DNA from 2 places in the Arthrobacter sp. FW306-05-C genome. Region 2 is predicted to be linked to the other one. Evidence: predicted binding sites of a transcription regulator. Region 2 holds the regulator's gene; the other holds the start of a gene.
What was found. Region 2 encodes HrcA, which represses chaperone genes, less so after heat shock. Its sites were predicted from a motif close to TTNGCACTCGNNNNNNNCGAGTGCNAA; they were not measured.

Region 1 (19,798 bases), 700 kb from region 2:
CCCCAGCTCTAAAAGGGCCTTGGATATTCGGCAGGGCACGCCCGCGCTGAGCGGATGGCGACGATTCTGCGGTCTAGGATGAACGAAAGATCGCGTGGAAGGAACCGCAGTGAGTACGAATCCCAGGAACCCCAGGCCCGGGCCACATCTTGAACCGCTCGACGCCATCGACGAACGGCTCCTGGAAGCCCTCGTCTCTGACGCGAGGATTTCCAACAAACAGCTCGCCGAACTGGTGGGGATCGCTCCATCCACGGCCCTGATGCGCACCCGGGCGCTGTCTGAACGGGGCATCGTGCAGGGCTATGAGGCGAAGCTGAACCTGTCGGCCATCGGCAGGTCTGTGCAGGCGCTGGTGGCCGTGCGGCTCCGCGCCCACGACCGGGACCAAATCGACCGCTTCACCGCACGCGTGCCGCACCTGCCGGCCGTGCTCTCTACCTTCCACACCTCAGGTTCGGTGGACTACCTGCTGCACATCGCCGTCGGAAGCACCGAAGACCTGCGGGACTGGGTCCTGGACAACCTCGCCACCGATCCTGTGGTGGGGCACACCGAGACCACCCTGGTCTTCGAACACATCCAGGGCAACCACGGGCCATTACCCGACTAGCCCAGCCCTGCTCATTTGGGGAGGCGGGGTGTCACTTTCGCCGCCGGACGGCCATGGCTGCGAGCGTCCAGGCTGACAGGCCAAGGGCCGCGACGCCGCACAGCAGGACGAAGCCCTGGACGGCCGGCGCCATCCCGAACGCCGCGCTGGCCCAGCCAAGGCCCAGGACCGGCACCGCACTCCCCAAATAGGTGATGACGTAGACGGTGCTGATGATCTGGGCATGGCGGGCGGGCTCCACCCTGTCCGCAACGTCGTTGAAGACAATCCGGAACGACAGGCCCTGCCCCAGCCCGGCAGTCACGGCGGCCCCCACCAGCAGCAGGGGGCTGTGCCAGGCGCCGGCGGCCCCCAGCAGGATGACGGAGACGCCAAGGACTGCGAGCCCGGCCGGAACGGTCAGGCGGCCCCGGACGGTCACCAGCTGGCTCAGTGCTGACGCGCCCAGTGGCAGGCCGGCCAACACACCGATCAACGGCCGGGAGTCAGTGCCAAGGACCTGGGCAAAGTAACCCGGTGCCAGGGACAGCGAGAAGCCAAAGACTGCGAAGCTCAGGAAGCCGACGGCGGACGCCAGCCAGAATGCGCCCCTCGCCTGGCGGGAAACGGAAGGCCGGCGCGGAGCCAGGGCATGCAGCGGCCGGGACACTGCCGGCACCATGATGGCCGGGCGGGCACGGACCAGGTACAGCGGGACCAGGAGACCGGCAAGCAGCAGAGAGTGGACGACGTACGGGGCCGTGGTGGGGCCGGGGAGCAGCGACAGCAGCCCGCCGATGACGGGGCCGGCGGCCACTCCCCCGGATGAGGCCAGCAACGTAAAGCGCGATGCCCACTCCGGACGGGACGGGAGCAGTTCACGGAGGGCAGCGGCGCTTGCCCCGGTGGCCAGCGCGACAGCCATTCCCTGTAGTGCCCGGCCCGCGCACAAGGCGGCCAGTGTTCCCGCTTCCGCGAAGGTCCAGCCGCCCACCAGCCCGGTCAGGACGGCCACCAGGAGCGCAGCACGCCGGCCGATATGGTCCGACCAGTGCCCCGCGAGCAGCAGCGTTCCCACCAACGCCAGGACGTAGCTGGCAAAAGCGGCGGTCACATCAAGGCTGGACAGGCCCAAGTCGGCCTGCAGCAGCGGGTACAGCGGCGTGGCCAGGTTGGCGCCCACCAGGAGGAGGAAGATGGCCGCACCGGAAATTACCAGCCGCGCGGTGGTGGAGGCATTCCACCCGCTGGGCATGGCCGTTACCGGGCGCATCCGCAGTTCGCTGAAGACCGTCATTTTGCCGCCTTAGGGATCGCCACGGCAGGTAGTCCTTGTGGGAGCCCGGCGCGGATACAACATTGATGGTTCAAGAGTGCGTCACTGCTGCCCTATCCATCCATTGCTGCGAGGATAATTGAGCAGAATAATCAATTTACGAAGCGCAGCGTGATGGAGAGTGACGATCTTGAATAAGTTGGATCCCACGGACCTGAAGATCCTCCTGGCCCTCATCAGGGATCCCCGGATCCAGATCGGCGAGCTTAGCGAGTCCCTGGGCATCGCCCGCAACACGGCCCAGTCCCGCGTGAGGCGCCTGCTGCGGGCCGGGGTGCTGCGCCCGGGCGGCCGCGAAGTGGACCTGGAGGCGGTGGGCTATGACGTGGTGGCGTTCGTGACCATCGAGGTCTCCCACCGTGAGCTCGACGGCGTTGTGGCGGCGCTGCGGCTCATCCCACAGGTCCTGGAAGTCCACGAGATCTCCGGACGCGGGGACGTATGGTGCCGGGTGGTGGCCACCGACACGCACAACCTCCAGTCGTCCCTCCGGCAGGTCCTGAGGATCAAGGGCGTGATCCGGACGGAGACGGTGCTGGCCCTGCACACCCACATCCCCTACCGCACCGAACCCCTTATCAGCGGCCTCAGCAGCGCGACAGCCCCGGCGGCTAGGATTTCCTGAATGACCATCATCGATAACGCCGTCTACGTCAACGGCGTCCGCCACGCAGAGCCTGAAAACCTGGAACAGACCTTTGAGACCCTGGCCCGGCACGGCGGCATGGCCTGGATCGGGCTCTACCGGCCCACCGCTGAGGAAATGGCTGCTGTGGCCGCCGAGTTCGGGCTCCACGCCCTCGCGGTGGAGGACGCTGTTTCGGCCCACCAGCGGCCCAAGCTGGAGCGTTACGATGACAACCTTTTCACGGTACTCCGACCGGCGCGGTACCTGGATGAGGACGAGACGGTGGAGTTCGGTGAACTCCACGTCTTCACGGGCAAGAACTTCGTGGTGACCGTACGGCACGCCGAAACAGCGGGTGTGGCTACCGTTCGGCGGCGGCTGGAGGAAAGGCCTGATCTCCTCCAGTACGGACCCGAAGCGGTGCTGTATGCCCTGCTGGACCGCGTGGTGGACGACTACGCGCCCGTGGTGGCCGGTCTGGAGAACGACATTGACGAGATCGAGGACCAGCTGTTCAGCGGCGACTCTTCCGTGTCCCGCCGCATCTATGAACTGGCACGTGAAGTCATCCAATTCCAGCGCGCCATCCACCCCCTGCCGGAGATGCTGGACCAGCTCAAAAGGGGCTTCGAAAAGTACCAGGTTGAAGGCGACCTGCGGCACCGCCTGCGCGATGTGGAAGACCATGTCGAGCGGGTGATTTCCCGGGCGGATTCCTTCCGGGACCTGCTGCAAAATGCCCTGACCCTGGACGGAACCCTCACGGCGAACCGGCAGAACGAGGCCAGCGCCGAGCAAAACGAGCAGGTGAAGAAGATTTCCTCTTGGGCTGCCATCCTGTTCGCGCCTTCCTTCGTCGCCGGCATCTACGGGATGAACTTCGACACCATGCCCGAGCTCCACTGGACCTTCGGCTATCCCTACGCCCTGGTCCTCATGGTTGCCGCCGGGGCGCTCATGTACGGGATCTTCAAAAAGAAGGGCTGGATTTAGGAACCCTGGCCCGGACGGCCTTCCCGGCTGCCAGCGCCGCCCGCGCGTTGCCCGCGGCGTGCACCAGGACCGAAACCGCCAGGAACGCGGCCAGGACCTGGCCGGTGGTTGCCAGCACCCTGGGCCAGCCGCCGTCGATGGTGGGGTCAAGGAAGTCGTAGACATACCACCCGTCCAGCCCGCCCCGGATCCACGAGAAGGCCAGGAACACTACGGGGTAGCCCAGCCACGCAGCCGGCCGCCACCAGGGGCCGCGGACCGTGCGGGTTACCAAGACCCAGTCAAGGGCTGCCACCAACGGGGCCAGGCGGTGGTGGACAAGCTGCGGCCAGTACAGGTCCCAGGTCCACCAGGGCTCCCCCGGCGGAGCCACGAGCACCACGTAGATGATCCCGGTCATGACCAGGTACAGGACCAGTCCGCCGAAGAAGTGGTCCCACCAGTACGGCAGCGAGCCGCGCCGCCGTACTCCCGAAATGATCAGGACAAGACCAAAAGCGAGGTTCCCCTGCACGGTGAATTCCGAATACAGCTGGGCGATGTCCACATCGTTGCCGGGCAGGGTGGCATCCACTGTCTTCTGGACCACTGCGGCGAGGATGGCCAGCCCTGTGAGGACCCGAAGGACACGGATCCACGGGCGGTCCGGGTGCAGGGCGTGGTTGGCGGCAAGGTTGCGCCGGACCGGAGGAATCAATGGCGTCAGGCCGTCCGGCTTCGCTGCAAGGCTCATGGAGCCAGCGTGGCGCCGCCGGTACGAAAAGACCAGGGTCCTTGGGCGGTTGGTACCAGCCGCCTACCTGGCCGCACAGCAGCCCGGCAGGGGATGATGATCAGGCGTTGGCCCTGCGTTTCAGCCAACCCCAGACGCCGGTGGCGACGAAGAGGACCAGGCCGATGATGGCGAGCCAGAGAAGGCCCTTCACGACGAAGCCAAGGATGGACAGGATGAGCCAGAGGACCAGAAGGCCGATGATGATTCCCATGGGCTTACTCTAGGCCTGTGCTGCAGGAAGCGCGCGCGCATTGCCCGGCGTTTCGCGGACAGGCTTCGCAGCATGGGGCAAGTGGCAACGAAAGAGCCCGCTGTTTCCAGCGGGCTCTTTTAGTGGAGCTAAGGAGATTCGAACTCCTGACCTCTTCGATGCGAACGAAGCGCTCTACCAACTGAGCTATAGCCCCGGAACCAGCTGCCTCCTGCAAGATATCCCAGGCTGGTGCGGAACCGGTGTCCCTAGGCTACAAATTTTCCATCCTCAACGCCAATCGACGCACTGGGCATCTGCCGGTAATGCGAAGCTCCCCCGCGTGGCCCTAGGCGCGGCGGCGCTGGAGGACGTCGTCAAGGTTACTCAGGGCGCTCTGTGCCTTGGACAACTGCTGGGCGCTCAACTGTTCCGTTTCGCCGCCCTCTGCTGCCGTTGCCTCCGCAGCCCCCTTCTTCAAGGACGGTTTTCCGACTGCTTTGGGCGCTTCCGGAAGCTCCAGCGGCTCCGGCTCAGGGCGCTCAGCCTTGGCCGCCTCCACGTAAACAGGCTTGGGAACCTCCACGGGCTCCCAGGGCGTGCCCACGGGAATGGGGGACGGAGCTGCGGCGCTGGTGTCACCGGCAGCCACTGCGACGGCGAGGGCAGCTTCACGCAACTCCACGGCCGTCAGCGGCTTCACCTTCGCCTGGCCCGCCTCCGCATCGAAGAGCGTGCTTTCCGGCAGCACGGGAGCAACCTCGGGCTTGGCAGGAATAACGACGGCGTCTTCCGGGCGGCGTGCCGGGGCACTCATGGCAGAGCGAAAGGCGGCGTTCACCTTCGCCTTGCGGTCACGGACAGCGAGCCAGCGCAGCAGTGCCACCGACGCGACGGTCACCAGGGTGCAGGTGAAGGGAAGAGCAGGCGATCCGATGCCGAACGGAAGCAGCACACCCGAGATGAAGGCGGTGACCAGGGACAGCAGTCCCACAAGGGCCAGGGCAGTGCGGCCGTAGCGGACGCGGAACCTGGGCGGGGGTGGGGTGCTTGCAGCGCCTGCGGCACTCTTCCTGGGTTCCATGGCTTTCTCCTGCTGGGCGGCGACGTTCAGGACCAGGCCGGGATGCGGGTCCGGCCTTTCATCGGCGGGGGCGTCTGCCAGGAAGTCGCCGGCGGGCTGGAACTGGTGCCTGCGGTTCCGGAGAACGTAAGGGGCAACCCATACAATCCAGAGCGCGACGGCAACCACAAGGATCACTGAGCTGCTAAGGGGGAAGTCCACACTCAAAACCGTATGAGCATCATGCCTGCTCAGGCCGCATTACCAAGGGTGTGTCGTGCCCCTGAGGGCAAACCATTGGATTTATGACCGGCGCGATGCCAGCCAAGGGCTCAACAGGCCCTCCGGGACTTCTTCCGCGGTGAGGGCGAACGAGCGGTGGTCGGCCCACTTGCCATTGATGTGCAGAAAACGTGGCCGGTACCCTTCGTCCCGGAAGCCCAGTTTCTCCACCACCCGCAGGCTTGGTCCGTTCTCGGGCCGGATGTTGATTTCCATGCGGTGAAGGCCAAGCACCTGGAAGCAGTGGTCGGTTACCAGCGCCACGGAGGTGGGCGCTATCCCCCGTCCTGCCCTGCCCTGGTCCACCCAGTATCCCAAAGTGGCCATCATGGCCGAACCCCAGACGATGGAAGATACTGTCAGCTGCCCCACGATGGCGGGTTTCCGAAGGCCCGGCTGCCACTCGGTGATGAGGAAAGGCAGAGCAGTGGCCTGGGCAGCCTGCATATTGAGCGAGCGGACCATGTGCCGGTAGTCAGGGAGGCCGCCCGCCGGGTCCGGGTTGGATGCCTCCCACGGCGCCAGCCATTCACTGTTGCGCGACCGTACCTCGGTCCACTCTTTCTTGTCGCGGTACCGGATGGGCCGCAGGACCAGGTCGCCCGACTCGAGGGTGACTGGCCAAATAGGACCTGTGTGCATTGGGTTACCGGGAAAGGTCGGCGGCGAAGCCGGGCAGCCATTCCCGCAGGCCCGGGCCCAGGTCTTCGCTGTCGACGGCCAACTGGACGCAGGCCTTGAGGTAGCTCAGCTTGTCTCCGGTGTCGTAGCGGCGGCCGCGGAACACCACTCCGTAGACACCATGCCCCTGGGCATCACCGGTGGCAAGCTCCTGGAGGGCGTCCGTCAGCTGGATTTCTCCACCCCTCCCCGGCTCGGTGTGCTCGAGGACTTCGAACACGGCCGGGTGCAGGACATAGCGCCCGATCAGCGCAAGGTTCGACGGAGCTTCCTCGGGCGTGGGCTTCTCCACCAGCCGGTTGACGCGGACGTAGTCTTCTCCGTCAATCTCCTGGATGTCGGCGCAGCCGTAAGCACTGATCTGCGAGGGCTCCACCTCGATGAGCGCGACGACGGACCCGCCCGTTTTCGCCTGCACGTCGATCATGGTGCTGAGCAGTTCGTCGCGGGCATCAATCAGGTCATCCCCCAGCAGGACGGCGAAGGCTTCGTTGCCCACGTGCTGCTTTGCCCGGAGCACCGCATGCCCCAGTCCGTGGGGGTCGCCCTGCCGGACGTAGTGGATGTCGCCCAATTGGCTGGCCGCCTGGATGGACGCAAGCTTTTCCGTGTCGCCCTTGTCCTCCAGCGTCGATTCGAGGGAGGGCACCCGGTCGAAGTGGTCTTCCAGGGCGCGCTTGTTGCGGCCGGTAATCATCAGCACGTCGTTGAGGCCCACGTGCACGGCTTCCTCCACCACATACTGGATGGCAGGCTTATCTACGACGGGAAGCATTTCCTTGGGCATCGCCTTCGTGGCGGGCAGGAACCTGGTGCCCAGGCCCGCGGCGGGAATGACGGCTTTGCGGACTCTGGGGTTACTGGTGCTCACCGGACTAATCTAACGTCAGCGTCAAGCATTTCAGTAACCACCGGCGCGGCAGGCTGGCATCCGGCCAGAAGCCGCTGAGTGCCGGCAACGCAGGAAGGACACCATGCTGCAGGAAACGAACGCGGTCAAGGACGATATCCGGGCCGCCCACCGACGCCGGCGCGCGGGGCTAACCCCGGCGCAACTGGAAGCGGCAGGCAACGCCTTGGCTGTGCACGGCGAAGCCTGGGCCGGGACGGTTACCGGCGGCCAGCCCGGCATAGCGTGCGTGTACCTCGGCGTGGGACAAGAACCGCCCACCCTGCCGCTCGTGAATGCTTTGCACAGCAGCGGACACAGAGTGCTGCTTCCGGTGTGTGAACCCGGCAGGGAGTTGAGCTGGGTGTTCTGGACGCCGGAAACCAGCTTTGAACGCAGCAAATTTGCACCCATCCTTGAGCCCGCCGGACCCCGGCACGGGCCGGAGACAGCAGGCGCAGCGGCAGTGCTTTTCATTCCGGCCACCGCGGTGGATCGTGCCGGTAACAGGATCGGCCAGGGCGGCGGGTACTACGACAAGTTCCTGGGACACCTTGCGACAGCCGGGAAGGAAATTCCCCTGGCCGCTGTTATCTACGACGATGAATTGCTGCCTGCGGGGCGGATTCCTGCAGAGGAGTTCGACCGGCCGGTCCCGGCGGTCCTTGCGCCGTCCGGGTACCAGCCGCTCACGGGCGGCGCCTAACCCCGGCCCGTCCAGGGGCAGTGATAGAATTAGCACTCAGGCCCTGCGACTGCTAATGGTTTACCAAGTGGCAGCACGGGACCTCTCGTTTGCCCAAGAGGAGGAGCACCAGTGCCAACATATGCTTACGCCTGCAAGGATTGCGGCCACGCCTTCGACATTGTCCAGTCGTTTTCGGACAGCAGCCTGACGTCCTGCCCCGAATGCCAGGGCACGTTGCGGAAGAAGTTCAACAGCGTGGGTGTCGTCTTCAAGGGCTCCGGTTTCTACCGCACCGACTCGCGCGATTCCAAGGGCAGCTCCGTCTCCCCCGCGCCTGCCGCGGCTCCGGCTGCGCCCGCTGCCGCCCCCGCCGCTTCGGCTCCGGCAGCCAGCTAGACAGGCATAAGCCTTAAGTTCGACGGCGGTCGGCGCATTCCAGCGCCGGCCGCCTTTGTCCACATAGCGTTCGTTCTGGCTGCCCAGGTGCGGTTGCCGCAACTAGCGTGGGCGCATGCCCAGACTTCCCCGCCGTCGCCGCGACCACTACCGGCGTCCCGCCAGCCCCCGAAACATCGCACGCCGCGGCAAAGAGCGTTCACCGGGGGCGCGGTTTGCCAGCTGGGTGAACCGCAACCGCAGGCTCGCTGCGGCGTTGTTGTTATGCGCAGCTGCAGCCCTTGCGGTCCAGCAGCTCACTCCTGCCCCGCTCTCCACTGTTAGGGCGCTGGCCGCCGCCCGGGATCTTCCCGCCGGAAGCGCCGTCACCACAGCAGATTTGGCTCACGTCCAGGTGCCGCCGGGAATGGTGGCGGACGGCTTCCTGCAGGATGACGCCGCCGCAACGGGCAAGCAGCTGGCCGCGCCCATGCGCAAGGGCCAGCTCCTCACGGACGCCCAACTGCTGGGTCCCGGACTGCTGGCTGGCACTCCGCCCGGTTCAGCGGCTGTTCCCCTGCGCATGGCGGACCCTTCGTCCACACAGCTGGTCTCCCCCGGCCAACTGGTCAATGTGGTGCTGACGCCAGCCACCGGGTTTGACCAGCAGGGTCCCTCCCAGGTCCTGGCATCTGCCGTACCCGTCCTGTGGACGTCGAACAACGGCGGCCAGGGCGGGCAATGGCTGGGCACCACGGAGACGGATGGACTAATCGTGGTGGCGGCCAACGCAGAACAATCGTCCCGTCTGGCCGGAGCCTCAACCCAGGGCCGGCTGTTCTTCGTCCTTGTCGGGCCGCCGTGACATCAGCCATGCAAGGCCGAAGCCGGGCGCTCCATCCAAACCGGGCACACATCCAACCCGGACGCGCTGGTCAGCCCTGCGCGGTCAGCCCCAGTGCGGTGGTTTCTGTTCCTTCAACCACGTGTCGTGGTCGTCCTCCCGGTCTCCCCAGCTGCGCGCATCGTCCTCTGCGGCCTTGCTCGGAAGGATTTCCTCGCTGCCGCCCTGTGCCGCGCGCGCCGCAGGGGCATTCGGGCCGGGTGCCGCAGGCGCCCCCGACGCAGCAGCGTCAGTGCCAGGTTCAGGGTTTCCGTTCTTGTTCTCGTCGTAGTGCATGTCTTCCTCGGGACCGGCTTTCCCGGCCCTGTCTTCCTTGCTCAATTCTTCTCTGCTCAAATCTTCTTTGCCCACGGAAGCTGCCGATGATGCGGTGTCGATTCCATTGAGTGCCTGGTGGACGTCGTCGTCAAGGAAGCCCGTAGAGGTCGTGGTCCTGCCAAGGAGCACGATGTTCTCGAGTCCCAGGTACCCCGCTATGCGGTCGGCGCAGGTCGAGGGGTCGGTGAAGACTTCGATGGTCCACAGCGGCATGTAGCGCCAGCCCAGGCGTTCCAGCAGTTCCGGGCGCAGCCGGCTGCGTTCACGCACGCTCATGGCGCGGTACTGCTTGGTGCCGTCGGATTCGATGGCCACAGGCCGGGGCAGGTCCAGGTCGTCCTGGCCCATGGTGTTCAGGGGGTCGGCCGCGGCAACAACGTCGATGGCGCCGTCGTACTGGTGCCACACCCGGGCGCCGCGGGCGCGCAGCCTGTCCCCCAGATCCGCTACCAGGGGATCCGCTCCCAGTGCCTGTTCGCTGGCAGCGGCACGGGACGCCGGAGTGCCCAGGTCCGTGTTGCCGGAGATTTCCCGGTTCAGCAGCGTGTAAAGGTCCACCGCCCCGTGGGTGAGGCGGGTGTGGTCCAGGTCTTCCGGCCGGAAGCAGGTCAGCACGTGCAGGGAACGCCGTGCCCGGGTCATCGCCAGGGCAAACTTTTCCCGGCCACCCTCGGCGGACAGCGGCCCGAAGTTGTGGAGTGCACGGCCGTGGGGGGTCCGCCCGAATCCCGGTGAGAAGATGACGTGGTCACGCACCAGGCCTTGGGCGCGTTCCAGGTCAACCACCCGGAAGGACTCCGGGCCGGCACCGAAGAATCCGGCGAGGCCGGGCTGGTTGGACAGCTGGAGCCTGATGGACTCGCCAATCCGGGCCGCGTGCCGGAGACTGGCGGTTACGACCGCGAGGGACGTTCGGGGGCGCATCCTGGCGTGCTCGAAGACCAGTTCCACAACGCGGTTGACCTCCGCCACGACGGATTCCACACCCTCGTGGTCGGCACTGGGCAGGCCGGTGCCGTCCGGCAGGTACTCAACCAACAGGGAGCGGTCCAGCCCCGTGGCGGACTGCCCTTCCGGCAGCCGGCGCAGGCCGCCGTCGTAAAAGCTCTTACTCAGCTGGAGGACCAAGTCCTCGTCCACCGCGCGATACACCACATTGAGCCGCCATACCGGCAGGACGGCGGAGAGCGCGGTAAAGGCGCTTTCCACACGGTGGTGCGCCGACTCGCCGGGCGCCAGCCGCTCCACTCCCACGGTGAAGGTCCGTGGCGTTGCTATGCGGGAATCACCGAAGGCAATGACCTGCCGTGCACGGGCAATCGAGGGCAGGACGGCCTGCAGGGAGGTGGCCTCAGCATCGAGGATCACCACCGCGTCGAAATGCTGCTCCGCTGGCAGCAGGCCCGTCATGAGGTAGGGACTGACAGACCAGACGGGAACCAGCGTCCCGATCAGGTCAGGCGCCTGTGCGGTCAGGGCGGGCAGGGAGACCCGCCCGTCCTTCAGCAGGCTGCGCAGGAGGCCGGCCTGCCGCGGCTGGGCGGCAATAGCGGTGCGCCACCGCTCCGCCAGGGCCCACCGCAGCCGGGCTGCGCCGCTGGCAATGTGCGCATTGTCTGCGAGGCGGTACTCTGCTTCGAGCCGGCGCAGTGCGTCGCCGTCGGACATGGCCAGGTAGTCGTCACCGCTGATCATTGCCTCGAGCGCGGACTGCCACCAGGCCAGTTCCAATTCGGCCGCGACCGATCCTTCGGGTACTTCCCGTTCGGCAAGGTCGGCAAGGAGTTCACCCAGGCCGTGTTCGCGCATGTTCTCGATGAGGAGTGTGCGTTCGGGCAGGGTCTTGAGCGTATCGGTGTCCGCCACCAGGCGCTCCAGGCGTTCCATCAGCTGCGGGTAGGGAACGCCGGTCAGCGACCCACCGTCTTCCGTATGCCGCAGCGCCTCGCCCAGCTGCGCCAACTCCTTGTCCAGGGAGCGGTACATGGCGTTCATTTCGGCCAGGCCCGATGGAACGGCAGGGTGCCGCTGCGTTGTGGCGTATCCCGCCCACAGGGCCCGCTGTTCCTGCACCAGCAGCAGGGACGAGTGCAGGTCCGCGATGTGGACGCCCGGACGCACATATTCCTTGGCCACCCGGCGCAGCCTGGAGCGCTGCATGGCCGTCAGCTCGATGCCGCGCTCACGCCGCCACGAGGACGGTGCAGTGGCGGAGATCAGGTCCGTCACCGGGCGGTCGAAGATGTCCGGGGTGAACTTGTCCAGGCTGCCGCGGACGGCAACCAGCAGTTCCAGCTGCTCGCCCCACTCGGCAAAGGATTCGCCCAGACGGATTTCGGCGTGCTCGGCAACCGCGTCCATCCGGTCGCGGAGGATGGGAAGGCTCTTGGCCACGGACCGGACCAGGTCCTGGGCTTCCTCGGTTTCCTTGCGGGTCAGCAGCCTTGCGCCGTGCCAGGGGCTGGTGGTGGCTGCCTTGCTGAAGCTGCCCAGTTCGGCAGCACGGCGAAGCCGGCCGGCCAGTTCATCGCGGTCCCGGATGCTGTCCAGGACGCTGCGCTTAAGCCGGACGGTGGTGGCCGGTGCCGGATGGATGGACGTGAGTTCGGCGAGGGACTGCATGGCCTGGTACGGCGAGCAGCCCCACCGATCGCGGACGTTGTGCAGCGATGCCACGTGGTCCATCAGCGCATGCCGGTGCTCGGTAAGGGTGTTGTGCAGGTTCCCGAGCTGCGGTTCCAGCGACTTCTCGTTCCGGACGATCGCCCGGACCAACTGGCCCTTCAGCTGTTGGGCGGTGACATTCCCGGTGAGCTGGAACAGGATGGACTCCAGTCCCAGCGACTCCAGGTGTCCGGACACCTCATTGAGGCTGGCGCGCCGGTCGCCCACCACCAGCACGGTCTTTCCGGCATCCACCAGGGCACCGATGGTGTTGATCGCGGTCTGGGTCTGGCCGGTACCGGGCGGGCTGCTGACCACCAGGGAGTCCCCGGCGCGGGCTGCATCGATTACGTACTGCTGGTCCGTGTCCGCGTCCAGCAGGAGCAGTTCGTCCTTGGGGTGCCGGTTGTCCAGCTGCGGGAAGCGGGACGGGTCCGGTTCTTCAATGTCCACCATCTCGCCGCCGGCGGCGGTGGCCAGTGCGGACACGATGGGGTGTGTGTCGTTGATCCAGGGGTCGTCGAGGTTGCCGGAGAGGTCGGCGAAGGTGGAAACGAGCAGGTTGTGCTGGGTTTCCGCCCCGTGGATGGGCCGGATCAGGGTGGCCAGCCGGTCCAGGACGGGCTGGGGGTCGAACCGGGCGGTGCTGTAAGCCAGGCGGGTCACGGCGTTGACGTCGAAGACGATGCCGTGGATGTTCTTCAGGTGCCGCACCAATGCCGGGTTGATCTGTGCCTGCTCGGTGAGCTGCAGTTCAAAGTCGTCCTCCCCTGGCCGAACCGTGAGGGAGATGGCGGTCAGCATCACGGGGGCGGACACACGCTGGGGTTTGCCCCCGACGGCGGATGTCCACACCACGGTGCCTGCGGACAGGTACCCGGCATCGATACCGCGGTCATTGGCGAGCTCAAAGATCTTGGACCGGATGTTGCGTGAAGCCCTTGCCGCGACCACGTACTGCTGCCGGTCCCGGATCAGCGTGGACAGGCGGGTGCGGCGCCCGGCCATGAGCTGGGCGAGTCCGGAGGGGTGTGCCGAGGTGAGGTCGATGGAACCTTCGGGCGTCTTGGTGAAGCGCAGCATCGTGTCCGCGCCGGTGACGGGTTTGAGCCCGGACAGCCATTTACGAAGCTCTTCCGAGCCCTCCGGGTGGCCTTGACCAACTGACACTTCTGCCTTCTTTTCTGCGTTTGCACGTGACGTCCTGGACCATACCGGCATAGGTTCGAGAGTAGCCGCTTCGGCGCCGGACTTGAGCGACCGCAACACTGGAGCACGGGAAATTGCGGAGGATTCATTCGGGAAAAGCAGTGGCCGGCCCCCGCTGGCGGAGGCCGGCCACTTAGGAAGCTATTCCCACTCGATGGTTCCCGGCGGCTTGCTGGTGACGTCCAGCACCACCCGGTTGACGCCGTCCACCTCGTTGGTGATCCGGTTGGAAATCCTGGCCAGGAGGTCGTAGGGCAGGCGTGACCAGTCGGCGGTCATGGCGTCCTCGGACGAAACGGGACGCAGCACGATGGGGTGGCCGTAGGTGCGGCCGTCGCCCATGACGCCGACGCTGCGGACGTCCGCCAGCAGCACTACCGGCATCTGCCAGACCTCGTTGTCCAGGCCGGCCTCGGTCAGCTCGGCGCGCGCGATGGCGTCCGCCTTGCGGAGCAGGTCCAACCGCTCCTTGGTGACCTCGCCGACGGTCCGGATGCCCAGGCCGGGGCCGGGGAACGGCTGGCGGCCCACGATCTCCTGCGGCAACCCCAGCTGGGCGCCCACGGCGCGGACTTCATCCTTGAACAGGGCTCGCAGCGGTTCGACAAGCTCGAACTGCAGGTCCTCGGGAAGCCCGCCCACATTGTGGTGGCTCTTGATGTTAGCGGCACCTTCGCCGCCGCCGGATTCGACGACGTCCGGGTAGAGGGTGCCCTGGACCAGGAACTTGATCTTCTCGCCGTGCGCGGCAGCCTCGGCAATGATGGCCAGTTCGGCTTCTTCGAAGGCGCGGATGAACTCGCGGCCAATGATCTTGCGCTTGGTTTCGGGATCGCTGACGCCTGCCAGTGCCGAAAGGAAGCGCTCCTGTTCGTTGGCCACGTACAGCTTGACGCCGGTGGCGGCCACGAAGTCGCGTTCCACCTGTTCCGCTTCGCCCTCGCGCAGCAGTCCGTGGTCCACGAACACACAGGTGAGCTGGTCGCCCACGGCGCGCTGGACCAGCGCTGCCGCCACTGCTGAATCGACGCCGCCGGAGAGCCCGCAGATTACCCGGGAATCCCCGATCTGCTGGCGGATCCGCTCCACCTGCTCCTCCAGGATGTTTCCGGTGGTCCAGTTGGGCTCAATCTTGGCGCAGTTGAACAGGAAGTTTTCAAGCACCTGCTGTCCGTAGGCGGAGTGCTTGACCTCCGGGTGCCACTGCACACCGAAGAGACCCTTTTCCTCGTTGGCGAAGGCAGCCACCTCCGCGCCCGCGGTCGTGGCCAGCACCTCGAAGCCTTCGGGCGCAGAGTGGACGGAGTCGCCGTGGCTCATCCAGGTCTTCTGGTGCTGGGGCATGCCTTCCAGCACGGAACGCCCCTCGCCCAGGATGGTGGTCTCGGTGGATCCGTACTCCCGCAGGCCGGTCTTGTCCACCTTGCCGCCCAGCGCGTTGGCCATGGCCTGGAACCCGTAGCAGATGCCAAAGACGGGGACGCCGGCCTCGAAGAGGTCGGCACCAACGCTCGGGGCGCCGTCGGCATAAACGCTGGAAGGGCCGCCGGAAAGGATGATGGCGGCGGGATTCTTGGCCAGGAGCTGCTCGGTGGAGTAAGTATGCGGAACCACTTCCGAATACACATTCGCTTCCCTGACGCGGCGGGCAATCAGCTGCGCGTACTGGGCACCGTAATCAACAACCAGCACCGGCTTCTGGGAAGTCTGGGATGCAGTGGGAGTAGTCACCGTAATAGCCTACTTGGCGCCGTTGCACCGGCGCACCTTGGGAGGCCGCGCTGTGACGGAGCAAACGTCCGACGGCGGCCGGTCGGCTGCCTGTGCGCAGCCCACTGCGGAGGGGATCAGTAGCGCTGCGGGGCCTGCGGGTTGGCGGCCAGCTCGGCCTCCACCTCGGCGTGGAACTTCTTCTCGACGATGAAGGACAGGAACGGCACCACGCCACCCAGTGCCAGCAGGATTAGCTTCAGGAACGGCCAGCGCATAAGCGACCACAGCCGGAAGTTGGAGATCAGGTACACCACGTACATCCAGCCGTGCACGATCAGCACCGTGACGGAGACGTTGACGCCGTTGATCACCCCGGCCGGTTCGGCGTCGGCGAATCCGAAGCCGAACGGCTGGCCGGTCACTGCGTTGGTGCCGCCCGCGAACAGGTACTGCCCGAAGCCGTACCGCGCCACGAGTTCGGCGCAGAGCAGGAGCAGCATGGTGCCGGTGAGGTAGGCCATGACCTTGTAGAACTTCAGGGCCGACCGGATCTGTGCCTCAGTACCGCCGAAGCGGCGCTTCTTGCCGGAAGTCTTGCCGCCGGATGCCTGCGGGGATGGGGTGGCGGGTTTCGGATCAATCATGGCTGTACCTTCTGCTGGTGCTGGTCAGGCTGCTGCTGTTCAGGCTGGTGCTGGTTAGGCTGCTGCTGAAGAGGCTGTGTTTCGTGGAGGCCGCCTGCGGGGGCTTCATCGGCGTCCTCGAGGGCCTCCTCGAGATCGCGGTGGTAGTCGTCCTTGACCAGGCGCCACCAGATAAAGAAGGCGAAACCGGCGAAGACGACCCATTCGATGGAATAGAACAGGTTGAGCCAGTTGATGTGCTGCCCGGGGGGCTGCGGCCCGATATCCAGGGGCAGGAGCTTTCCAGGGACGGCTGAGGCGCTGACGTCCTGGCCGCCCACCACCTCGGCGGTGGCAGACACAAAGCCCGGGTAGCTGCTCACGTCCCAGTAGTTGATGAGCTCGGCGACGGAAACAGCCGTGGCCTCCCCCGGCTTGGGCGACTTCCCGGCCACCGGCGCCTCGGATGGCAGGAGGCGTCCGGTTAGTTCAACAACGCCCGACGGCGGTGCTGCCGCATCCCCCGGCTCGGCTACCCACCCGCGTGCCACCGGGATCCAGGTTTGGGGAGATGCGCCCGCGCCGGTCAGGGCCGGGGCACCGTTGACGGCGAAGGCGGACACCACCCAGTAGCCGCTTTTGCCGTCGTGGAGCCTGCCGGGAACCAGGACCTGCTTGTCCGGGCTGTACGTTCCCTGCGCCGTCACCATCTGGTCTGCGACGCTTCCGTGGAAGAACTCCCCGGGCTGCAGGGTGCTTGTGAGCTGTTGGACCTGTTCAGAAGCCGGGTTGACCGGCACCTCGGGTTGGGTGGAGCGCCCGAACTGCCACTGGCTCAGCAGCACGAAGACCCCGGAGAGAACGATCGCGAAGATAAAGCCTGCGATCCATCGGGGCTTAAGGGCTGTTTTCCACACGTCTTAACCGTACTTCGTACTTCTGTAGAACAACTAAACGCCAGGGCATCCGGACCGGAAACGGGACCGGCCCATCCCAGCCGCGCCTAGTGGTCGAAGAAGACCAGGCTGGAGTTGATGAGTTCGGCAATCACTTCGGCGTCGTACGCACGACGCAGCGACTCCCGGAAAGACTCCTTTGAGAGCGACCGGGCCAGGGTGGCCAGCACCTCCAGGTGGTCCGAGAAGGAGCTGGCCGGGGTGGCAATCAACAGGATGACCGTGGCCGGACCGTCCGCGGCACCAAAGTCCAGCGCATGGCCGTACTTCGCGATTCCAACCGCGATGGACGTTTGGGAGACGAATTCGCTCCTTGCGTGCGGCAACCCGATGCCGCCCGGGAGCCCCGTGGCCAGTTGGTGCTCCCGGGCGTTAACGTTCTTCAGGAACCCGTCAAGATCTGAGATCCGCCCTGCCGCGTGCAGCCGCTCTGCCAGTTGGTTGGTGGCGTCGGTCTTGTCCTTGGCCTCCATTTCCAGGATCACCATGTCGGCGGTGGTCAAATGGGCGTCATACGGGTCCAGTGGTTCCGCCAAGGCGTATCCCTTCGGTCAGCAGTGGGGCTAGCGGCCCCTCAACGCAAGGGCACGATGTCTTCCGCGCCCAGGCGGGCAGCGTCTGCGGATTCGTCGTCCGGCTGTTGCTGGCTAAGGCGTTCCGCCTCCACACGGGCAAGGTAGTGGCGGACTTCGTTTTCGCGCTGTGCCTCGCTCCAGCCAAGGACGTCACCCATCAGTTTAGCGACAACAGGGGCAGCGGACACGCCGCGGTCCCACGCCTCGATGGAGATCCTCGTCCGTCGGGTCAGGACGTCCTGCACATGGCGGGCGCCCTCGTGCGTGGCTGCGTACACGGCCTCGGCCTGAAGATAGTCATCGGCTCCCGGGATAGGCTCAGCCAGTTCAGGGTTCTGCTCGATGATTTCCAGGACTTCGGGGGTCATGGACCCGTATCGGTTGAGCAGGTGCTCGATCCGCGCCACGTGCACCCCGGATTCCTCCGCGGTGCGGTTCCGCCGGTTCCAGGCCGCCCGGAAACCGCTGGCGCCCAGCAGCGGGATGGTCTCGGTACAGCTGGGCGGCACCCGCTCGTCCATGGTGCGGGTGGCCTCGTCGACGGCGTCCTTGGCCATGACCCGGTAGGTGGTCCACTTGCCGCCGGCCACCACCACCAGGCCGGGAACCGGATGCGCCACCACGTGCTCGCGGGAGAGCTTGGCGGTGGAGTCATTTTCACCGGCCAGCAGCGGCCGCAGCCCGGCATAGACCCCTTCGACGTCTTCCCTGGTGAGCGGCCGCTTCAGAACCTGGTTGACGTGTTCCAGGACGTAGTCGATGTCCTTGCTGGAGGCTGCCGGATGCGCCTTGTCCAGATGCCAGTCCGTGTCGGTGGTGCCAATGATCCAGTGCCTGCCCCACGGGATGACGAACAGCACCGACTTCTCGGTGCGCAGGATCAGCCCCACGGTGGACTGGAAACGGTCCCGGGGAACCACCAGGTGGATACCCTTGGAGGCGCGCACCTTCAACTGGCCGCGGTCCGTCACCATGGCCTGGGTTTCATCGGTCCACACACCCGTGGCATTGATGACCTGCTTGGCGCGGACGCTGAACTGCGTGCCGTCCTCGCGGTTCTCCACCTTGGCTCCAACCACCCGCTCGCCCTCGCGCAGGAAGTCCACCACCGCCATCTGGTTCACTGCATGCGCTCCGTAGTATGCAGCCGTGCGGACCAGGTTGGCCACGTATTTGGCGTCATCCACCTGACCGTCGTAGTACCTGATCGATCCCACAAAGGCATCGTTCTTCAGGCTGGGGGCCGCCCGCAGCGTGCCGCGCTTGCTCAAGTGCTTGTGGAACGGCACGCCGCGGCTGTGTCCGCTGGAGATGGACATGACGTCGTACAGTGCGATGCCGGCGCCCACGTACGGACGCTCAATGAACGGCTTGGTGAGCGGGTAAAGGAAGGGCACCGGCCGCGCCAGGTGCGGGGCAATCTCGGAGAGCAGCAGGCCGCGTTCCTGCAGGGCCTCCTTGACCAGGGCAAAGTCCAGCATTTCCAAGTAGCGCAGGCCGCCATGGATGAGTTTGGATGACCTTGAGGAGGTACCGGCGGCCCAGTCGCTTGCCTCGACGATGCCAACGCTCAGCCCACGGGTCACGGCGTCCAGCGCTGCTCCGGCACCAACGATGCCACCGCCCACAATCAGAATGTCCAGCTCCTGGCCGGGTTCGGCTGTGGCGCGCAGCCGCTGGATGGATGCTTCCCTGGCTTCGGGGCCAAGGACCCCGCCGTTTGCAGGAACACTCTTCATTGAACGCCTCCAGTGCCTCTAGTGCCGGTAGTAACCCCACACTACTTGCAATGGGCGTGCTTTGGGCAGGGCCGGGTGGTGCCCACCCGGCCCTGACCTGTGCTTAGTTTCCTTCGTAAGGCGATACGACGACGTCGACCCGCTGGAATTCCTTCAGGTCCGAATAGCCGGTGGTCGCCATGGAGCGCCGCAGCGCACCAATGAGGTTGGACGTGCCGTTTGTGTGGTGGCCGGGTCCGAAGAGGACCTCCTCCAGCGGCCCAACGGTGCCGACATTGGCGCGGTCCCCGCGCGGCAGCTCGGTGTGGTGGGCTTCCTGGCCCCAGTGCCAGCCCTTGCCCGGCGCTTCTTCTGCCCTGGCAAGGGCACTGCCCAGCATGACGGCGTCGGCGCCCATGGCGATTGCCTTGACGATGTCACCCGAGGTGCCCATGCCGCCGTCGGCAATCACGTGGACGTAGCGGCCGCCGGATTCGTCCATGTAGTCGCGGCGTGCCGCGGCGACGTCGGAGATTGCGGAAGCCATGGGCGAGTGGATGCCCAGGGCGCGCCGCGTGGTGGTGGTTGCGCCGCCACCGAAGCCCACCAGCACGCCGGCGGCACCG
Region 2 (9,534 bases):
CGGTGACCACCATCTTGGATCCGAATCCAAGCCGGGTGAGGAACATCTTCATTTGTTCCGGCGTGGTGTTTTGTGCCTCGTCGAGGATGATGAAGGCGTCATTGAGGGTTCGCCCGCGCATGTACGCCAGAGGGGCCACCTCGATGGTGCCGGCGGCCATGAGGCGCGGGATGGACTCGGGGTCCATCATGTCGTGCAGGGCGTCGTAGAGCGGCCTGAGGTAGGGGTCGATTTTGTCGCTGAGCGTTCCGGGCAGGAATCCCAGCCGCTCCCCGGCCTCCACCGCAGGGCGGGTGAGGATGATCCTGCTGACCTCTTTTTGCTGCAGCGCCTGGACCGCTTTCGCCATGGCCAGGTACGTCTTGCCGGTGCCGGCGGGCCCGATGCCGAAGATCACCGTGTTGGCGTCGATGGCGTCAACGTAGTTCTTCTGGTTGAGCGTCTTGGGCCGGATGGTCCTGCCGCGGCTGGAGAGGATGTCGTGGGTGAGCACGTCCACGGGATTCTGCAGGGACTGGGTGCGGAGGAGCGACACCAGCTGCTGCAGCACCGCGGGCGTGATGACAGTGCCCCTGGCCACCAGGCCACGGACCTCCTGGAGCAGCCGCATGATCCGGGGCACGTCACTGACGGGGCCGCTGATGGACAGTTCATTGCCGCGGGCGTGGAAATTGACATCCGGGAACTGCTCTTCGATGAAGCGCAGCGCCTCGTCGTGGCTGCCAAGTGACTGAACCATCTGGTCGGTGTTCTCAAAGAGGACAACTTCGGTCCGGGTGCCGGGCATTGAGTGCGGAAATTCCCCCGGACTGCCTTCGCCCGTGTTGAGCCGGCGCTTACCATTTGCTGATTCAGTCATGGTGTTGGCCCGCAGGCCCGTGGTCCCCTCGAAGATCGACATCACTTGTTTTGCGTTTGGCTGATGCCGGTGCCCGTCGCGCGGTGCTCCCTGCCCAGCGATCCCTTTATCTTACGCCAGCACGGGTATGGAGCGGATATCCGGCCGAATGGGAGCTGACGCGCCACCCGTGGAAGGTTCCCGAGCAGGGCGCTTAGATATCAACTTCATATCGGCCATATATCGTTCCAGTTGCAGTTCGCCGGAAGGACGCACAGAGCGGCTGACCGTGCGCACCGCTGTGCAATGCTGGAAATCCAGCATCTGCTGGGACGTCAGGCCGCCAGGGGGATCGGCCCGCCACGCCAGGAAAGGACAAGGGCAGGACAGTGCCGGAAACCTCTGTGCCCAAAAGGGCAGGACGACCCAAGGGCCGCCTGTGCCCGGCCGTCCTTGCAGGAATTTTGGTGCTTGTTCCGGCCCTGGCAGGCTGCACGGCCGAGGGCGGGCCTTCACCTACAGGCACCAGCGCATCGGTCCCCGCCTCCGGGGGCACTATGCCGGACGGCCCGGCCACAAGCGCCCCGCTGGAAACTACGCAGTCCTCCAACAAGGCCCCGGTGTACTGGATTGGCCGCAGCGGGGGGAACATCTTCCTTTACCGCGAATTCCGGGACGTCCCGGAGCAGGACAACCCGGTGACCCGGGCACTGCGCGCCATGATGTCGGAAAAGCCCCTGGACCCTGATTTCTTCACGCCCTGGCAGAACCCGGACAAGCTGGCCACGTCCATTTCCGGCAAGGATGTCATCACCGTCGACGTCTCGGCCGACGCCTTTAACAGCAACCTCGATGCAGACATGGCGGCACGGGCCATCCAGCAGTTGATTTACACGGCCACCGCGGCGGCCGCCAGTTCGGGCCTGATCGACACCGGCCAGCAAGTCCGGGTCCGGATCCTCGTAGACGGCCACACGGACTACGTGGCGTTCGGAAAGATCCAGCTGGGCGCGCTCATGACGCGCGCGGCAGGCCTGGTGGCGCCGGTATGGATTATCGACCCCCAGGAAAACTCCGAGGTGCCGGGCGGCAGCGTAAAAGTCACCGGGCGCAGCACGTCCCCTGGCGCGAAGCTCCACTGGCAGCTCCTTCGGGCCGGGGACGGGGGCAGCAAAGCGCCCTTCCTGAACGGGGAGATCACGGCCGGCACGGAGCAGGGACAGGCGGGCGTCTTCACGCTGGCCCTGAACCTGCCGCCAGGCGACTACGAACTCCGGGTGGCGCAGGCCGGCTCCGGCGGGGAGCCGGACAAGAACGAGGACACCAGGACCTTCAAAGTCCGGTAGTGGTCCACCGGCCAAGAATGTCGCTGGCAAGCACGACGGCGGCCGGCCCGGCTGTGGAGGACCGCAGGACATGGTGCCCCAACAGGGCTGTCACAGCCCCTTTGTCGCAGAGTTTCGTTACTTCCCGCGGGCTGATGCCGCCCTCCGGGCCGACGATCAGCAGGATTTCACGGGAGCCGGTGCCTGCACTCCCCTGCCACGCTTCAAGGACGGTACGCAGCGGCCGTACGGCGTCTTCATGCAGGATGACCGCCAGGTCCGCCGCGTTCACCGCGGTGGCAAGCCCTGTGGTGTCGACGGCGGCGCGCACTTCCGGGATCCAGGCACGCCGTGCCTGCTTGGCGGCCGCCGCCACGGTTGACTCCCACTTGGCGTGAGCCCGCGCTGCACGGTCGCCCTTCCAGCGGACGATGGACCGTTCGGACTGCCAGGGAACCACCGCGTCGACGCCCAGTTCGGTGGCCGTCTCAATGGCCAGTTCGTCGCGATCGCCCTTGGCCAGGGCCTGGACCAGCACCAGCCGCACGTCCGGCCTGTCTTCCACCGTCAGGCTGCCGCACTCCACCTCGAGGCCCGAGGGCGCAGCCGAGACGACTCTTCCGGCCATGCGGGTGCCGGCGCCGTCGACAATGTCCACGGCCTCGCCCGGCGCCAGCCGCTTTACGGTGACGGCATGGCGCGCCTCCGCCCCTTCGAGGACAAAGATGCGGCCCGGCGTCATGGCGTCCAGGGAACCGGTGGAGGTGAAAAAGACCGGGTTGCTCACCGCTACAGGTTCCCGAAGCGGTCCCGGAGCTTGGCGAACATGCCGCCGCTGGCAGCCAACTTGCCTTCGGTGATCTGCTCGCCGCGGAGCTTGGCAAGCTGGCGCAGCAGGTCCTCCTGCGCGGAGTCGAGCTTGGCGGGGGTGTCCACCTGCAGATGGACCTTCAGGTCGCCGCGGCCATAGCCCCTCAGGTGCGTGACGCCCAAGCCGCGCAGGGTGATGATTTCGCCGGACTGGGTGCCGGGCTTGACATCGATCTCCTGGGTACCGTCGAAGGTTTCCAGGCTGACGTCCGTGCCCAGGGCCGCAGCGGTCATGGGGATGTGCAGGGTGGCGTGCAGGTCATCGCTTTCGCGCACGTACGTGGGGTCGTTGTTGACGCGGATCTCCACGTACAGGTCGCCGGCGGGCCCACCTGCCGGGCCGGCTTCGCCCTGCCCGGAAAGCTGGATGCGGGTGCCGGTGGCGACGCCGGCAGGAACCTTGATGGTCAGTGACCGGCGGCTGCGGATGCGGCCCTGGCCGCTGCATTCGTTGCAGGGGTCCTTGATGACCGTGCCGAAACCTTCGCAGGTGCCGCAGGGCGCTGCCGTCATGACCTGGCCAAGGATGGACCGGACGGCCCGCTGGACCTGGCCGCTGCCGCCGCAGATGTCACAGCGCTCCGGGTGGGTGCCCGGGCGGCAGCAGGATCCATCACAGGTGGGGCAGACCACTGCAGTGTCCACCTCGAGTTTCTTGTTGACTCCGAAGACGGCGTCGCGGAGGTCGATCCGGACACTGATGAGTGCGTCTTGGCCACGGCGAACCCGGGACGCCGGGCCAGACGTGCCGCCCGCGCCAAAGAAGGTGTCGAAGATGTCCTGGAACGCGAACCCCTGGCCTGCGTAACCGGCGCCGCCGAAACCGTTGTCCGTGCCGTTTTCGTTGCCGGTGGTGTCGTAGATCCTGCGCTTCTGGGGGTCGGAAAGGACCTCGTAGGCGTGCGTTACCGCCTTGAAGCGCTCGGCAGCGTCGGCACCTGGGTTAACGTCCGGGTGAAGGGTGCGGGCCAGCTTGCGGTAGGCCTTTTTGATCTCTTCGCCCGTAGCTTCGGGTGAGACTCCAAGGACGTCATAGTGGCTGCTCAAAATTCGTGTCTCTTCCTTGTTGTACTGCGTTCAGTCGGGCGCCAGGACTCTTGTCCACAGCCGAAGCGGGCTCCGGCGGCCAGGAGTCAGGGCCCCAAAATCCTGGAAAGGTAGCGGGCTACGGCCCTGACGGCGGCCATGGTGGTGGGATAGTCCATTCGGGTGGGTCCGAGGATTCCCACCTTGGCTGCACTGTCCGGACCATAGCCGGTGGCCACCACGGAGGCCTCGGCAAGGCCGTCATAGGGGTTCTCCCGTCCGATGCTGACGGCCACGCCCCGGTGGTCCTGGGCCATTTCGCTCAACAGCCGCAGCATCACCACCTGTTCCTCGAGCGCCTCCAGCACCGGACCAATACTCAGGGGGAAATCAACGTTCGACCTGGCCAGGTTGGCGGTGCCGGCCATGACCATGCGGTCTTCCCTGCTGTTCTGGGCCAGCGCCTCCAGGCCGAGGGCAAGCGCGTGGGCCGCCTGGCGTTGCGGCTGGGGTGCAGCGGCCACGACGGCGGGAAGTGCCTGGGCGAGGTGGCTCAGCCGGGTTCCCCCGAGGGCGGCAAGGAAACGGGTGCGCAGCTCCGCCAGCGCTTCGTCTCCGAGGTCCTGCCCGACGTCGATGACGCGCTGCTCCACCTTGCCGCTGTTGGCGATGAGGACCACGAGGACCTTCCGCGGTGCCAGCAGCACGAATTCGATGTGCCGGACAAGTGCCCTGCTCAGGTGCGGGTACTGGACCACGGCTACCTGGTTGGTCAGTTGTGACAGCAGCCGGACGGTGCGGTCCAGCACGTCGTCGAGGTCGTCCGCGCCCTCCAGGAGGGTTTGGATGGCTCGGCGTTCGGGAGCCGACAGGGGCTTGACGGCGGAGATCTGGTCGACAAAAAGCCGGTAGCCCTTGTCCGTGGGGATCCGGCCGGCGCTGGTATGGGGGGCTGTGATCAGCCCCTCGTCCTCCAGCGCGGCCATGTCATTGCGGATGGTGGCGCTGGAAACGCCAAGATGATGCCGCTCCACCAGGGCTTTGGATCCAACCGGCTCGCGGGAGTGGACGTAATCCTCCACGATGGCCCGCAGTACTTCCAGTTTGCGTGGCTCGCTCACTCTCCACCTCCATCCATGGTCCGGGGCACCCACCCCGCACGGTGCCGCCCAAGGGTTAGCACTCGACATGCCTAAGTGCTAACAGTCTATTATGCCTCGGCCCGTTGTTAGCATTGGTACCGCTCCGGGCGAAATTCCCGGGTTGAGGAGCTAGCGCTAGGCGGATTGATTCCATGGATTACCAGAACTGGGGCCCCCGGGGCATTTCCGCTCCCAAGCGGGCGGAGCTGCCCGAGGTCCCTGTGGAGCGGGGCATGGTTCTTGAGGAAGTACACTCCGGCTGGGTGGGCGCTGTCACCCGCGTAGAGAAGTCCGGCGGAATGCACGTCGTGGCATTGGAGGACCGCCGCGGAAAGTCCCGGTCCTTCAAGCTGGGATTCGGTTTCCTCCTCGAGGGCCAGCCCATCCGATTGATGCCGCCCGCGTTCAAGGCCGCCGCCGGCCCTCCCGCCGGCCGGACCGCCTCCGGTTCAGTGCGCGTCCCAGGCCAACGCGCCCAGGTCGCAAAGGCAAGCCGGATCTGGGTGGAAGGCAAGCACGACGCCGAACTGGTGGAAAAGGTTTGGGGAGACGACCTGCGCGTGGAGGGCATCGTCGTCGAGCCCCTCCACGGCATCGACGACCTGGCCGCAGCCGTGGCGGACTTCAAGCCCGGCCCTGGCCGCCGCCTCGGCGTGCTGGTGGACCACCTGGTTCCCGATTCCAAGGAATACCGGATCGCCGACGCCGTCATGGCGTCCCCCGGCGCGGCCGGCAACGTCCTGATCGTCGGCCACCCGTACGTGGACGTCTGGCAGGCAATCCGGCCTTCAGTCCTGGGCATCGAAAAATGGCCCGCCATCCCCCGGGGGCAGGACTGGAAGACCGGGATCCTCAAAGCGTTCGGCTGGCCGCACAGCACGAAGGAAGACATCGGCCTCGGATGGCAGAAATTACTGGGCGCCGTACGCACTTACGCGGACCTCGAAGCGTCGCTGCTGGGCCGGGTTGAGGAAGTCATCGATTTCCTTACCGTGCCCTAGGCGGCGGACGCCGGCCCTAAAGCCAGTATTCTTGGTAGTAGTCAGCACTAACTTGCACCTCAGAAGGACACAGACTGTGGCAGAAAACGCACGTGATCACAGGGACGGCCAGGGCCGCTCCGAGTACCATGGCGTACCCGCCAACGCCCTGCCGCTTACGGCCAGCGAGGACCGCCAGTGGGCCACGCTGGCACACTTCGGCGGGATCCTGGGGTGCATCCCCTCGCTGCTGATTTACCTGATCTTCCGCGACCGCGGGCCGTTCACCGCGCAGGAATCCAAGGAAGCCCTGAACTTCAGCCTGCCGCCCACCATCGCCGCGGTGCTGGCCAACATCCTGGTCTTCATCCCCTATGTGGGAAACATCTTCGCGGTCATCGCCACACTGATCTGGGTAGCCCTCACCTGCTTCTCCGTAGCCGCAGGTATCCACGTCAACCGAGGCCAGCCGCACCGCTACCAGTACAACCTGCGCTGGATCAAATAGTCCCCGCCCGTTCCCTAGCCTCGCAAGCTCGGGCCGGGGCCCTTGCCGCTGTGGGCCCACCCGCCGGTCCTAGCCTCGCAAGCTCGGCCAGGGAACCCTACGGGCGTGGGCCCACCCAGCGGCTCCCTGCCCTCGCAAGCTGTGGGGCGCACCCAGCGGCTTCCTGAGATTAGTCGGGGAGGATGCGGCGGACCACTGCGTCTGCCAGCAGCCTGCCCTTGAGGGTCAGCACCAGCCGTCCGCGGAAAGCAGCAGCAGGATCCACCAGGCCGCCCGCGATCAGCCCGGCCACCTCGTGCCGCCCGGCAGCGCTGAGCGTTGACACCTCAAGTCCTGACTGCAGGCGCGCCTCGAGCATCACCTTTTCCAGGTGCCTGGTTTCCGGATCCAGGGTCTCCCTGCCGGCAGCCGGCGACAGCCCCTGCGACAGCCGGTTGGCATAGGCGGACGGGTGCTTGACGTTCCACCAGCGGACCCCGCCCATGTGGGAGTGGGCGCCCGGCCCGATCCCCCACCAGTCGTCGCCCCGCCAGTATGCGAGGTTGTGCCGGCACGCCTGCTCCGGAGTGCGCGCCCAATTGCTGACCTCGTACCAGCCAAGCCCTGCTTCGGTGATCAGCTGGTCGGCGAGCTCGTATTTGTCGGCGTGGTCGTCGTCGTCAATTCCCGGGACCTCACCGCGCCGCATCTGGGCGGCCAGCTTGGTACCCTCCTCGACGATCAGCGCGTAGGCGCTGATGTGGTCCGGCTGGTAGGACAGGGCGGTCTCCAGTGAGTGCCGCCAATCGGCCAGCGACTCCCCCGGCGTGCCGTAAATCAGGTCCAGGCTGACAGCCAGGCCGGCTTCCCTTGACCACTGCACCACCTGCGGAACCCGGCTCGGCGTGTGGGTGCGGTCAAGGACCTTGAGGACGTGCGGAACGGCGGACTGCATGCCAAAGGACACGCGGGTGAAGCCGGCTTCCTTGAGGACGGCCAGGGATTCAGGGGTGACGGAGTCCGGGTTGGCTTCCGTGGTGACCTCGGCGCCGTCCTCGATGCCCCACTGGTCGATGGCAGCGCGCAGGATCGCCGCAAGGTCGTCAGCGGGAAGCAGCGTGGGCGTGCCGCCGCCGAAAAAGACCGTGCTGAGCTTCCGCTCCGGCATGCCCGAGCCCGCCAGCACCTTGGCCGCCAATGCCACTTCCGACACTGCCGTTTGGGCATATGCATCCTGGGATGCGCCGCCGCCGAGCTCCGTGGCGGTGTAGGTGTTGAAGTCGCAGTATCCGCAGCGCACGGCGCAAAAGGGAATGTGGACGTACAGGCCGAATGCCCGGCCCGCCGCACCGTCCGCTGCCTGTGGAGGCAACAGACCGTCCGACGGCGCCGGGTCGCCGAGGGGAAGGACGCTGGGCATCAGCGCGTCCCCCGCTGCGCAGTGGTCACTTCTTCTTTGCCTTGTCCTTCGATTCGTCCGTGGTGAGGGCGGCGATGAAGGCCTCCTGCGGCACTTCCACCGTGCCCACCATCTTCATGCGCTTCTTGCCTTCTTTTTGCTTTTCCAGCAGCTTGCGCTTACGTGATATGTCACCGCCGTAGCATTTCGCCAGTACGTCCTTGCGGATGGCCCGGATGCTTTCGCGGGCGATGATCCTGGAACCGATGGCCGCCTGGATCGGCACCTCGAACTGCTGCCGGGGGATGAGTTCGCGGAGCTTGCCGGTCATCATCACGCCGTAGGCGTATGCCTTGTCCCGGTGGGTAATGGCACTGAAGGCGTCCACCTGCTCACCCTGAAGCATGATGTCCACCTTGACCAGGTCGGCCACCTGCTCGCCGTCGGCTTTCCAGTCCAGGGAGCCGTAGCCGCGGGTCTTCGACTTCAGGATGTCAAAGAAGTCGAAGACGATTTCCGCCAGCGGCAGGCGGTAGCGGATTTCCACCCGGTCCTCGGAGAGGTAGTCCATGCCGCCCATGACGCCGCGGCGTGACTGGCACAGTTCCATGATGGCGCCGACGAATTCGTTGGGGGCCAGGATGGTGGCGGAGACCATGGGTTCGCGTACTTCCGCGATCTTGCCGGTGGGGTACTCGCTGGGGTTGGTCACGCGGACCACCTTCTTGTCCTCCAGGGTCACCTCGTATTCCACGTTAGGCGCAGTGGAGATGAGGTCGAGGTTGTATTCGCGCTCCAAGCGTTCGCGGGTGATCTCGAGGTGCAGGAGACCCAGGAAGCCCACCCGGAAACCGAAGCCCAGCGCAGCCGAGGTCTCCGGTTCGTACACCAGCGCCGCGTCGTTGAGCATGAGCTTTTCGAGGGCGTCACGGAGTACCGGGTAGTCGGCGCCGTCCAGCGGGTACAGGCCGGAGAACACCATGGGCTTGGCATCGGCGTAGCCGGGCAGCGACTGGGCTGCCGGCTTGGCCAGGTTGGTGACAGTATCGCCCACCTTGGACTGCCGGACGTCCTTCACGCCGGTGATCAGGTAGCCCACTTCACCGACGCCCAGGCCCTTGGAAGGTGTGGGTTCGGGTGAGCTGACGCCGATTTCCAGGAGCTCGTGCGAGGCCCTGGTGGACATCATCTGGATGCGTTCCCGCGGGTGGAGCATGCCGTCCACCACGCGAACGTAGGTCACCACGCCGCGGTAGGTGTCGTAGACAGAGTCGAAGATCATGGCACGGGCCGGACCATCGGGGTCACCCTCCGGCGCCGGAAGGTCCCTGACAATCTTGTCCAGGAGGGCTTCCACGCCCACACCGGTCTTGCCGGACACGCGCAGGACATCCTCCGGGTCGCCGCCGATCAGGTTGGCCAGCTCAGCTGCGTACTTTTCGGGCTGCGCCGCGGGAAGGTCAATCT

Region 1: a site for HrcA is predicted at 8,165-8,191, ahead of LFT44_RS13915 (FmdB family zinc ribbon protein). Genes of this name have one in related genera too.

What each region holds. Positions count from the first base shown of each region.
Region 1 covers NZ_CP084556.1:2,999,556-3,019,353, forward strand. Annotated here, with positions in the region: gene LFT44_RS13860 (Lrp/AsnC family transcriptional regulator) at 110-613, shown strand; gene LFT44_RS13865 (MFS transporter) at 645-1,889, opposite strand; gene LFT44_RS13870 (Lrp/AsnC family transcriptional regulator) at 2,059-2,553, shown strand; gene corA (magnesium/cobalt transporter CorA) at 2,554-3,549, shown strand; gene LFT44_RS13880 (Pr6Pr family membrane protein) at 3,527-4,282, opposite strand; gene LFT44_RS13885 (hypothetical protein) at 4,383-4,535, opposite strand; tRNA gene LFT44_RS13890 (tRNA-Ala) at 4,659-4,731, opposite strand; gene LFT44_RS13895 (hypothetical protein) at 4,864-5,775, opposite strand; gene LFT44_RS13900 (GNAT family N-acetyltransferase) at 5,881-6,501, opposite strand; gene galU (UTP--glucose-1-phosphate uridylyltransferase GalU) at 6,506-7,411, opposite strand; gene LFT44_RS13910 (5-formyltetrahydrofolate cyclo-ligase) at 7,515-8,135, shown strand; gene LFT44_RS13915 (FmdB family zinc ribbon protein) at 8,247-8,513, shown strand; gene LFT44_RS13920 (RcpC/CpaB family pilus assembly protein) at 8,629-9,357, shown strand; gene LFT44_RS13925 (DUF4011 domain-containing protein) at 9,442-13,599, opposite strand; gene guaA (glutamine-hydrolyzing GMP synthase) at 13,729-15,318, opposite strand; gene LFT44_RS13935 (DUF3817 domain-containing protein) at 15,435-15,944, opposite strand; gene LFT44_RS13940 (SURF1 family protein) at 15,941-16,840, opposite strand; gene LFT44_RS13945 (PTS sugar transporter subunit IIA) at 16,927-17,415, opposite strand; gene LFT44_RS13950 (glycerol-3-phosphate dehydrogenase/oxidase) at 17,454-19,193, opposite strand; gene LFT44_RS13955 (GuaB3 family IMP dehydrogenase-related protein) at 19,297-19,798, opposite strand, start outside.
Region 2 covers NZ_CP084556.1:2,300,334-2,309,867, forward strand. Annotated here, with positions in the region: gene LFT44_RS10605 (PhoH family protein) at 1-859, opposite strand, end outside; gene LFT44_RS10610 (GerMN domain-containing protein) at 1,228-2,184, shown strand; gene LFT44_RS10615 (16S rRNA (uracil(1498)-N(3))-methyltransferase) at 2,171-2,950, opposite strand; gene dnaJ (molecular chaperone DnaJ) at 2,953-4,080, opposite strand; gene hrcA (heat-inducible transcriptional repressor HrcA) at 4,167-5,180, opposite strand; gene LFT44_RS10630 (DUF3097 domain-containing protein) at 5,354-6,202, shown strand; gene LFT44_RS10635 (DUF4870 domain-containing protein) at 6,279-6,689, shown strand; gene hemW (radical SAM family heme chaperone HemW) at 6,859-8,088, opposite strand; gene lepA (translation elongation factor 4) at 8,114-9,534, opposite strand, start outside.